Regions from separate parts of the Microbacterium sp. BK668 genome, predicted to be linked through region 1. Evidence: predicted binding sites of a transcription regulator. Region 1 holds the regulator's gene; each other region holds the start of a gene.
What was found. The regulator HrcA, encoded in region 1, represses chaperone genes, less so after heat shock. The targets are predictions, from matches to a motif close to TTNGCACTCGNNNNNNNCGAGTGCNAA.

Region 1 (3,273 bases):
GCGCAGCTTGGCGAACAGACCCTGGTGGAACTCGGAGAGGCGCGGAGCAGGAGCCTTGGAGTGGCGGGCGAAGTCCTCGATGAGCTTGCGCTCCTTGTGGTCGAGGCGCGTGGGAGTCACGACATGCACGCCCACGCGGAGGTCCCCGCGTTGAGTCCCCCGCAGCGGGGTGATGCCGCGGCCCTTGATCGTGAGCACGTCGCCGGCCTGGATGCCGGGTCGCACCTCGAGCTCGACCGGCCCGTCGAGGGACTCGATCGTCGTGGTGGCACCCAGGATCGCGTCGGGCATCGACACCTCGAGCGTCGCGAGGAGGTCGTCGCCCTCGCGGCTGAAGACCTCGTGCGGCTGCACCGTGACCTCGATGTAGAGGTCGCCGTTGGGGCCGCCCGCGGGACCGACCTCGCCGGATCCCGGAAGCTGAAGGCGCAGGCCGGTCTCGACGCCGGCGGGGATGTCGATCGACACGGTACGGCGCGCTCGCACGCGGCCCTGGCCCTGGCAGGTCGCGCAGGGGTACGGGATCGTCGTGCCGTAGCCCTGGCAGACGTTGCAGGGCTGACTCGTGACGACGTTGCCGAGGAGGCTGCGCACCTGGCGCTGGACCTGGCCCGTGCCGTGGCAGATGTCGCACGTGACGGGCGACGTGCCGGGCTGGCAGCACGAGCCCTGGCAGGTCTCGCACAGGACGGCCGTGTCGACGTCGAGGTCGCGGTGCACCCCGAAGACGACGTCCTTCAGCTCCAGCGTCACCCGGACGAGAGCGTCCTGACCCCGCTCCCGGCGCGAGCGCGGACGCCCCTGCCGCCCGCCGGCGGCGGCTCCGAAGAACGTCTCGAAGATGTCGCTGAAGCCGCCGAAGTTCGCGCCGCCACCGCCGAACGGCGAATCGCCGCCTCCCATGTCGTAGCGCGCGCGCTGATCGGGATCGCTCAGCACGTCGTAGGCGTGGGTCACGAGCTTGAAGCGCTCCGAGGCCTCCTCGCCGGGGTTGACATCCGGGTGCAGCTCGCGCGCGAGCCTGCGGTACGCCTTCTTGATCTCGTCCGGCGTCGCGTCCCGCGAGACGCCGAGGACCTCGTAGTGGTCAGCCACAGTCGCCTTCCTGCCCGCGCCGTGCACGGGATCGTCTGGTTCCGCCGCGCCTCAGCGGGCGTTCTCGTCGTCGTCGAGCATGCGGCTCAGGTAGCGGGCCACCGCCCGCACCGTCGCCAGGTTGCTCGGATAGTCCATGCGCGTCGGGCCCAGGAGGCCCACCCGGGCCCGCGCTCCGGTCGCGTCGTAGTCACTGGCGAGGACGGATGCCTCGGCCAGCCCGAACGCCTCGTTCTCGCGGCCGATGCTGGTCGCGAGGCCGTGGCTGTCGGCCACCATCTCGCTCATGAGCCGGAGGAGGGTCACCTGCTCCTCGATGGCTTCGAGGAGGGGGTAGATGCTGCCCCGGAAGTCCGCCTCGCGGCGCGCGAGGTTAGCTGCGCCGGCGAGGACGAGGCGGTCCTGGCGGAACTCCTCGAGCTCGTCGGCGACGTGCCGAACGATCGCGAGGATCGCCTCGTCGCGGGTGGTCGCGCCGTCCTGCGCGGCCGTCAGGTACTCCTCGACGCGCTGAGACCCCTCCCGGACGTGCCGGCCGACGATGAGGTCGCCGACGGTGACCCGGGCGCGGGTCATGACGTCGTCGCCGAGTTCCGCGCGGACGAAGACGAGCCGCTGCGAGACCCGTCCCGTGTCGGTCACCAGGATCACGATGAGCCGACCGCCTTCGAGGGGAACGAGCTCGACATGCGAGACGCTGGCCTGCGCGAACGAGGGGTACTGCACGATCGCGACCTGCCCCGTCAGCTGCGTGAGCGCTCGGACCGTGCGCACGAGCAGATCGTCGAGGTCCCCGGGCCCGTCGAGGAAGGACGCGATGGCGTGGCGCTGCGCCGGGGTCAGCGGGCGGAGCTCTGCGAGATGGTCGACGAAGACGCGATAGCCCTTGTCGGTGGGGACGCGTCCCGACGACGTGTGCGGCGCGGTGATGAGCTCTTCGTCCTCGAGCAGAGCCATGTCGTTGCGGATGGTCGCCGCCGAGACGCCGAACGAGTGCCGCTCGACGATCGACTTGCTGCCGACGGGCTCGTGCGTGTCGACATAGTCCTGCACGATGGCCCGCAGCACCTGGAGTCCACGGTCCGTGACCATCCCGCCCTCCTCACGCCGAATCGCCTTGGCTGGCACTCTCCAGATCGGAGTGCCAATTCTATCCGATTCGAACGGGGCGGACCGGGATGCCGCGCCCCGGCCGGATCAGTCGGTCAGCGCGCGCACGACGGCGTCGGCGAGAAGCCGCCCGCGCCGGGTGAGGACGATCCGCCCGCGGAGCGCGGCGGGGCCTTCGATGAGCCCGTCGGCGATGAGGGTCGCGACCGCATGACGGCCCTCGCCGAGAAGGTCGGCGATCGGCATGCCCTCCCGGATGCGGGTGCGCAGCAGCACGCTCTCGAGGGCGCGGGCCGCGGCATCCGGTCGCTCCCGTCCTGCCGCGGGAGACTCGCCGAGCGCGAGTCGCTGCGCGTAGGCAGCCGGGTGCTTCACGTTCCAGAACCGGACGCCGCCGACATGACTGTGGGCCCCGGGGCCGAAGCCCCACCAGTCGTGACCCTGCCAGTACGCGAGGTTGTGGCGGGAACGGTGCCGCGCATGCGTGGACCAGTTGGAGACCTCGTACCAGTCGTAGCCCCCTGCGGCCAGAAGCTCGTCCGCGAGCTCGTACATGTCGGCCTGCAGGTCGTCGTCCGGGGCCGGCACCTCGCCGCGACGGATCTGGCGGGCGAGCTTGGTCCCGTCCTCGATGATGAGCGCGTACGCCGAGACGTGGTCGGGCTCGAGGGCGATCGCCGTCTCGAGCGATCGCCGCCAGTCGACGAGGGACTCGCCCGGGGCGCCGTAGATGAGGTCCAGGCTCACGTCCAGCTCGCTCGCGCGCGCAGCGGCGACGGCGGATGCGACGTTGAGGGGGTCGTGGGTCCGGTCGAGCGCGCGGAGGACATGCGGGACCGAGGACTGCATGCCGATCGACAGGCGCGTGACGCCGGATGCCGCGAGCTCGGCCGCGACCGAGTCGGTGACCGTGTCGGGATTCGCCTCGACCGTCACCTCCGCGTCCGGCTGGATGCCGAACGCGGAGCGCACGCCGTCGAGCATGCGCCCGAGATCGCCGGGCGGCAGGAGGGTCGGCGTCCCGCCGCCGAAGAACACGGTCGCGGCGGGCCGGAGCGGGCCGGAATC
Region 2 (3,273 bases), 720 kb from region 1:
GGTGGCCTCGTCGCCCGAGAGCTGCAGGCCCTCGAACGCGACCTTGCCGGCCTGGATCAGCGCGACGCCACCACCGGGGACGATGCCCTCCTCGACGGCCGCCTTCGCGTTGCGCACGGCGTCCTCGATGCGGTGCTTGCGCTCCTTGAGCTCCACCTCGGTGGCCGCGCCCGCCTTGATGACGGCGACGCCGCCGGCGAGCTTGGCGAGGCGCTCCTGAAGCTTCTCGCGGTCGTAGTCGCTGTCGGTGTTCTCGATCTCGCGGCGGATCTGGGTCACGCGACCCTCGATCTGCGCACCGTCACCGGCACCCTCGACGATGGTCGTCTCGTCCTTGGTGATGATGACCTTGCGCGCACGGCCGAGCAGGTCGAGGGTGGCGTTCTCGAGCTTGAGACCGACCTCCTCGGTGATGACCTGGCCGCCCGTGAGGATCGCGATGTCCTGCAGCTGCGCCTTGCGACGGTCGCCGAAGCCGGGAGCCTTGACGGCGGCCGACTTGAAGATGCCGCGGATCTTGTTGAGCACGAGCGTCGCGAGCGCCTCGCCCTCGACGTCCTCGGCGATGATGACGAGCTCCTTGCCGTCCTGGATCACCTTGTCGACGACGGGCAGAAGGTCCTTGATGTTCGAGATCTTCTGGTTCGCGATCAGGATGTAGGGGTCCTCGAAGACCGCCTCCTGGCGCTCGGGGTCCGTGACGAAGTAGGGGTTGATGAAGCCCTTGTCGAAGCGCATGCCCTCGGTGAGCTCGAGCTCCGTGCCGAAGGTCTGCGACTCCTCGACGGTGACGACGCCCTCCTTGCCGACCTTGTCGATCGCCTCGGCGATCAGGTCGCCGATCGTGGTGTCGGCGGCCGAGATCGACGCCGTAGCGGCGATCTGCTCCTTCGACTCGACCTCCTTGGCCGAGGCGAGCAGCTCGTCGGTGACCGCCTTGACGGCCTTCTCGATGCCCTTCTTGAGCGAGATCGGGTCGGCGCCCGCGGCGACGTTGCGAAGGCCCTCGCGGACGAGCGCCTGGGCGAGCACGGTGGCCGTCGTCGTGCCGTCACCGGCCACGTCGTCGGTCTTCTTGGCGACCTCCTTGACGAGCTCCGCGCCGATCTTCTCGTACGGGTCGTCCAGCTCGATCTCCTTGGCGATCGAGACGCCGTCGTTCGTGATGGTGGGGGCGCCCCACTTCTTCTCGAGCACGACGTTGCGACCGCGGGGGCCCAGGGTCACCTTGACGGCGTCGGCCAGCGTGTTGAGGCCGCGCTCGAGGCCGCGACGGGCCTCCTCATCGAAAGCGATGATCTTTGCCATGTGTGTGTCGTCCCTCCCGGACGTTGGCTTTCGGTCTTAGCACTCGCAGATACGGAGTGCTAAGCCATTCTGGCACTCGCCCCTATCGAGTGCAAGCCGCGCGGAAGCCCTTCCGACACATGACGACACCCCGGGGCCGGAACGCCACCGGGGTGTCTCTCACCACGCCGCTTCGCGGGACGGATGCCGCGGCATCCGTCACCTCATGCGACGATGCGCACGGACTCCGCCTGCGGCCCCTTCTGACCCGAGCCCACCGTGAACTCGACCGTCTGGCCCTCTTCGAGGACGCGGAATCCGGTCATGTCGATGTTCGAGTAGTGCACGAAGACGTCCTGGCCGTCCGCCACGGTGATGAAGCCGAAACCCTTCTCGGCGTTGAACCACTTGACAGTGCCCTGGGTCATGCGAATCACTCCTGTTGCCGTGTGTGTGGGCCCATCGTATGGTTCGCCCGAAAGCGGAAATCGCGGCGTGGGCAACTGTTGACACGCATGCCGCGAAGTGTTTACCCGACCGAAACACGCACCCCCGGCCGAGGTCGGGACGCGGGCTACGGACTCGGCGGAGTGCTCGTGCGATCGAGGCCGATCACGACGACGAGCTGCTTGGTCCGGCTCTCGTCGACGTCGGCCGTCTCGGGGTCGTCCTGCGGCTGGTAGACGTCGCTCTGGGAGACCTGCGCCCCGCCGAGGACGGTCTCGGCGAGCCCTCGCGCCGCCGCCTCGTCCTCGGGATAGGCGTAGTAGACCGTCGTCTCGGCGAAGTCCGTCGAGCCCGCCTGCCCCGCGTTGACGCTGTCGGGAGCCCACCCTGCCGCGATGATCTGGTCTCGCAGCTGGGTCGCGAGCCCCGTCTCCGGCGTGGCGTTGAGGACGATGACGGAGTACGAGGTGTCGACGACGGGCGCCACGGTCGGCAGCGGGGTGACCGTCGGCTCAGGGGTCGGGAAGAGCACGACGCGTCCGGAGGCGATCAGGGTGCCGAAGATCCCGACGGCGACGAGGACGATGGTCGCGAGGACCGCCCAGAGGAACACGACCCACCCGCGCATGCGGGGGTTCTCGGCGCGATGCGCGCCGACTCGGCCGCCGTCCGCGGGGAGTTCGTCGAAGCGATCCCGCGGGTAGGTCGTTTTCGGCACCAGGAAATGCTACCGGGCGACGCCCGCGAACCCGATTCGAGGGCGTCGGCGCGGCGCCGAGCCGGCCGTCATCGGGGATCGGCTGCGGCGCCGGCGACCCTGGTGTCCCGCGAGACGTCGCGCATCCGGCGCAGGCGCTTGACGAGCATCGGGTCGTGCTCCTGCGCCTCCGCCGTGTCGATCAGGCGTCCGAGCAGCTGGTAGTAGCGGGCGGGGGCGAGTCCGAGGTCGGAGCGGATCGCCTCCTCCTTCGCGCCGGCGTGCCGGCGCCACTCCGCCTCGAAGTCCAGGATGGCGCGGTCGCGGTCGGAGAGGGGCACGGCCTCACGGTAGCCCGGCGTCCCCTCCTATCCGGCGCGCCACTCCACGAACCCGCCGAGCGGATCGACGGCGGCGAGCGGACGGGCGTCGCGTCCGAGGACGAAGCCGCCCCACGTCGCGGGGTCGACCGGAGGATCCCAGGCCCTGTGCAGGCCCGGCGGGTCGATCGAGATCCACACGCCGCCGAGGTCGGCGAGCGCCGCGAGGAGTCGTTCCCGTCCGGCGCGCGGGATGTGCGGAAGGACACCGGGCGTCGTGACGACGAGCGTCGCCCCGGCGGGTGCCTCCGCCGCGAGCGCGTGCAGCACGGCCGGGTCGGAGGCATCCCCCCGCACGATCCGCGGCGGGTCGGCGGCGGCGATGTCGAGCGCCGCCTCGATCCGCTCGGCGCGGCCCTCCTCACCCGGCCAGGCCAGGGTGGTGAGGAACCTCCGGTCGTCCTCGTCCCGGGGGTCGAGGGGATCGACGTCGATCCCCGCGCGCCACACGACATCCGGCAG
Region 3 (3,273 bases), 1.2 Mb from region 1:
TGCGCGGGTGGGTGGAGAACGCCGCAAGTGAGCGGGCGCCGGAAGCTCAGTTGCGCCGATCTGCGCGGCTGGGAGCCGATCGCCGCAAGTGAGCGCGCGCGCCGGAAGCTCAGTTGCGCCGATCTGCGTGGCCCTCTGCAGAACGCCGCAAGTGAACGGGTCGAAGGCATCACGGCCCGGGCGTCCACCCGGCGCGGACAAGTGCCGCGCGTACGCGCTCGACGGCGAGCCTCGCATCGGGGTACAGGTGCGCCGAGGTCACTCGCACGACCTCCCAGCCGGCTGCACGGCAGAGGTCGTGTTTCAGGATGTCGCGGTTCCACTGCTTCGCGTCGGTGCGGTGGTGGTCGCCCTCGTACTCGACGAGGACCCCCCACCCGGGGAAGGCGAACTCGGTCCACCCAATCCGGCCACCGCGCGCATCCCGGACGTCGAAATCGAGCTCGGGTTCCGGAAGCGAGGCGGAGGCCATGGCGAGCCGCAGGTGAGTCTCGGGTCGGGATGCCGCGCCCTCGCGCACGAGCCCGAGCGCGACGCGGAGGTCGGCGGCGCCGAGCCGCCGGCCGGCAGCCAGAGCGCCCGCGAGCTCGTCGCGCGTGGTCAGTGGCATCAGACGACGTCCGTCCTTGGCACGTGGGCGGAGCACGAGCGCGTCACCCGCAGCGACCAGGTCGGGCACATCGAGCACCGCGCCGAGCTGCACCCAGGTTGACGACGGGGAGGCGACGGGCAGTCCGCGATGGGTGCGGACGCGCACCAGCTCGGGGGCGAGCTGGTGCCCACGGACGCCGCGCCCCGCTGGGGCGCGTGCCGGCGCGAGGACGCTGACATGCACCGCGTCCAGGGCCGCCTGCGGAAGCGGGACACCACAGATCAGCGCCGCGGTCTGGTGGGAGAAGAACGATCCGACGGGCATCCGGGTCGCATAGGAGCGCAGCATCCTGATGCCGTCGTCCGATCCGTCCGCGTCCCCTCGCCGCATGCGAACCCCCCAGAACGGCGCCGAGAGGTCGACGGCCCGAAGACGCGCCGGCCGGACGCCCGACGCCAAGGCCATGGCCACCGAGAACTCCTCGCCGAGCTCTGCCGGCAACGGCTGCGCGCGCTCATTCATCCCGCGAGCGTGCCTCGGCTCGAATCAGGCGACCGAAGGACGGGGCTGCTCCTGTGCACTTCGCCGGTGCCCCGCCTCTTGTGGAGAAGAGCCGCGTACCCCAGGTTCGGGCGTCCGGCGGTCAGCGCCGCCGAACGCGGCAGCTCAGCGGCGTCACGACGGCTGAAACGGCGCCGGGCCGGCCTCGTTCGCCGTGGGCGAAGCGTTGGCACTCGGCCATGCGGAGTGCTAATCTGGAGTTAGTTGAGCCGAGTCGACTCAACTTCCCACGACCAACCGAACACCACCGATGAGAAGGAGAGAACCATGGCCCAGTACGACCCGTTCCGCGACCTCGACCGCCTCGCTTCCGGCCTCTTCGACACCCGCCGCGGACCGCGCCGCATGCCGATGGACCTCTACCGCGACGGCGACCACTACGTGCTGACCGCCGACATGCCGGGCATCGACCCCGGCTCTGTCGACATCGACGTCGACGGCCAGCTCCTGACGATCCGCGCCGAGCGCACGCTGACGACCGGCGAGGGCGTCAAGTGGATCACCCGCGAGCGCGAGGCCGTGAGCTTCCTCCGCCAGCTCAACCTCGGCCAGGGCATCGACACCGAGCGCATCACCGCGAACTACGCCAACGGCGTGCTGAGCGTCACGATCCCCGTGAGCGAGAAGGCTAAGCCGCGCAAGATCGAGGTGACGGCCAACACCAATCCGTCGACGATCACCGCGCACGAGAACCGCGACGAGCCGCAGCCGGTCGAGCAGTGATCTGATCGCAGGTCGCCCGACCAGCCGTCCGCGCTCCCGCGCGCCCTCACCCGCGACAGCCCCGAGTCCCCCCGGCTCGGGGCTGTGGCCGTGTGACGGGCCCGGGGTTCAACCGCAGCGAGCCGAAATCGCACGGATCACCGTGTGATCGAGCATCCGCCGGTAAACCGTGCGGGCTCGGTGGCGGGCCCTTCGTACGCCCGCGGCTGCGGGGGTTGCCGCGTCTAGGCTGACGCCATGCCCGAATACGTCGTACCGACGCCTCGGCGCCGGGGCCGCCCGCGAGGCGGTGAATCGGGCGCGCGCGATCGCATCCTCGCGGCGGCCGTCGACGAGTTCGGCGAGCAGGGCTACGACGGTGCCACAATCCGGAGCATCGCGGGCCGCGCCGGCGTCGACCCCGCGCTCGTCCATCACTACTTCGGCGCGAAGGCAGACCTCTTCGCCGAGGTCGTCGGCGCCCCGATGCGGCCCGACACCGAGATCCCATCGATGCTCGCCGGTCCCCGAGGCGAGCTCGGTGAGCGGATCGTCCGGTACATCCTCGAGACCTGGGAGCGCCCCGAGGTGCGCAAGCGCGGGGTGGTGCTGCTGCGCTCGGCGGTCGGGAACCGCTACGCGACGCCGCTCGTCGCCGCCTTCCTCTCCCGCGAGCTTCTTGCTCGCATCGCCGCCGAGCTGGACGTGCCGGATGCCGAGCTGCGCGCCGGGCTCGTCGCTTCGCAGGTGGCGGGTCTGCTCATCGCCCGGTACGTCCTGAAGCTGCCCGCGGTGGCTGCGGCATCCGTCGAGGAATTGGTCGAGCGCATCGCGCCCAACGTCCAGCACTACCTCGTCGACTGACATCCGGCCGCCTTGACGGCGCGCCGGCGCGGGCCCACAATTCATCAATGATGAATAAATCGCCTGGCGTGCGGCGAGGAAGGCCGCGCGATGCCTGACCCCGCCGCCGCCGTCGAGGTGCGCGGGCTGCACGTGCGGCGGGGCGCGACCGAGGTCTTCCGCAGCCTCGACCTCGACATCCCGCGCGGACAGATCACCGGCCTCATGGGGCCGTCGGGGTGCGGCAAGACCACGCTCATGCGGTCGATCGTCGGCGTGCAGAAGATCGCCGGGGGCAGCATCGCGGTGCTCGGCGACGCTGCCGGCACGCGCGCGCAGCGTCGGCGGGTCGCGTACGACACCCAGGCCGCGTCCGTCTACGGCGACCTGACCATCCGCCAGAACCTGCGGTACTTCGCGCGCATCATCGGCGCGCCGACGAGCGACGTCGAGCGGGTCATCGCCCAGGTGGGGCTCGCCGACCAGGCGAAGCAGACCGTCGACTCGCTCAGCGGCGGCCAGGAGAAGCGGGTCTCGCTCGCCGTCGCGATGCTCGGAAGCCCCGAGCTCCTCGT

Region 2: groL (chaperonin GroEL) is a predicted target of HrcA. The motif match lies at 1,345-1,371, and genes of this name have one in related genera.
Region 3: EV279_RS06280 (Hsp20/alpha crystallin family protein) is a predicted target of HrcA. The motif match lies at 1,320-1,346, and genes of this name have one in related genera.

What each region holds. Positions count from the first base shown of each region.
Region 1 covers NZ_SNWG01000001.1:2,601,132-2,604,404, reverse strand. Annotated here, with positions in the region: gene dnaJ (molecular chaperone DnaJ) at 1-1,095, opposite strand, end outside; gene hrcA (heat-inducible transcriptional repressor HrcA) at 1,147-2,187, opposite strand; gene hemW (radical SAM family heme chaperone HemW) at 2,293-3,273, opposite strand, start outside.
Region 2 covers NZ_SNWG01000001.1:1,886,052-1,889,324, reverse strand. Annotated here, with positions in the region: gene groL (chaperonin GroEL) at 1-1,308, opposite strand, end outside; gene EV279_RS08400 (cold-shock protein) at 1,512-1,715, opposite strand; gene EV279_RS08395 (LytR C-terminal domain-containing protein) at 1,862-2,452, opposite strand; gene EV279_RS08390 (DUF3263 domain-containing protein) at 2,521-2,772, opposite strand; gene EV279_RS08385 (DUF2332 domain-containing protein) at 2,800-3,273, opposite strand, start outside.
Region 3 covers NZ_SNWG01000001.1:1,426,045-1,429,317, forward strand. Annotated here, with positions in the region: gene EV279_RS06275 (hypothetical protein) at 170-1,114, opposite strand; gene EV279_RS06280 (Hsp20/alpha crystallin family protein) at 1,421-1,876, shown strand; gene EV279_RS06285 (TetR family transcriptional regulator) at 2,114-2,719, shown strand; gene EV279_RS06290 (ABC transporter ATP-binding protein) at 2,810-3,273, shown strand, end outside.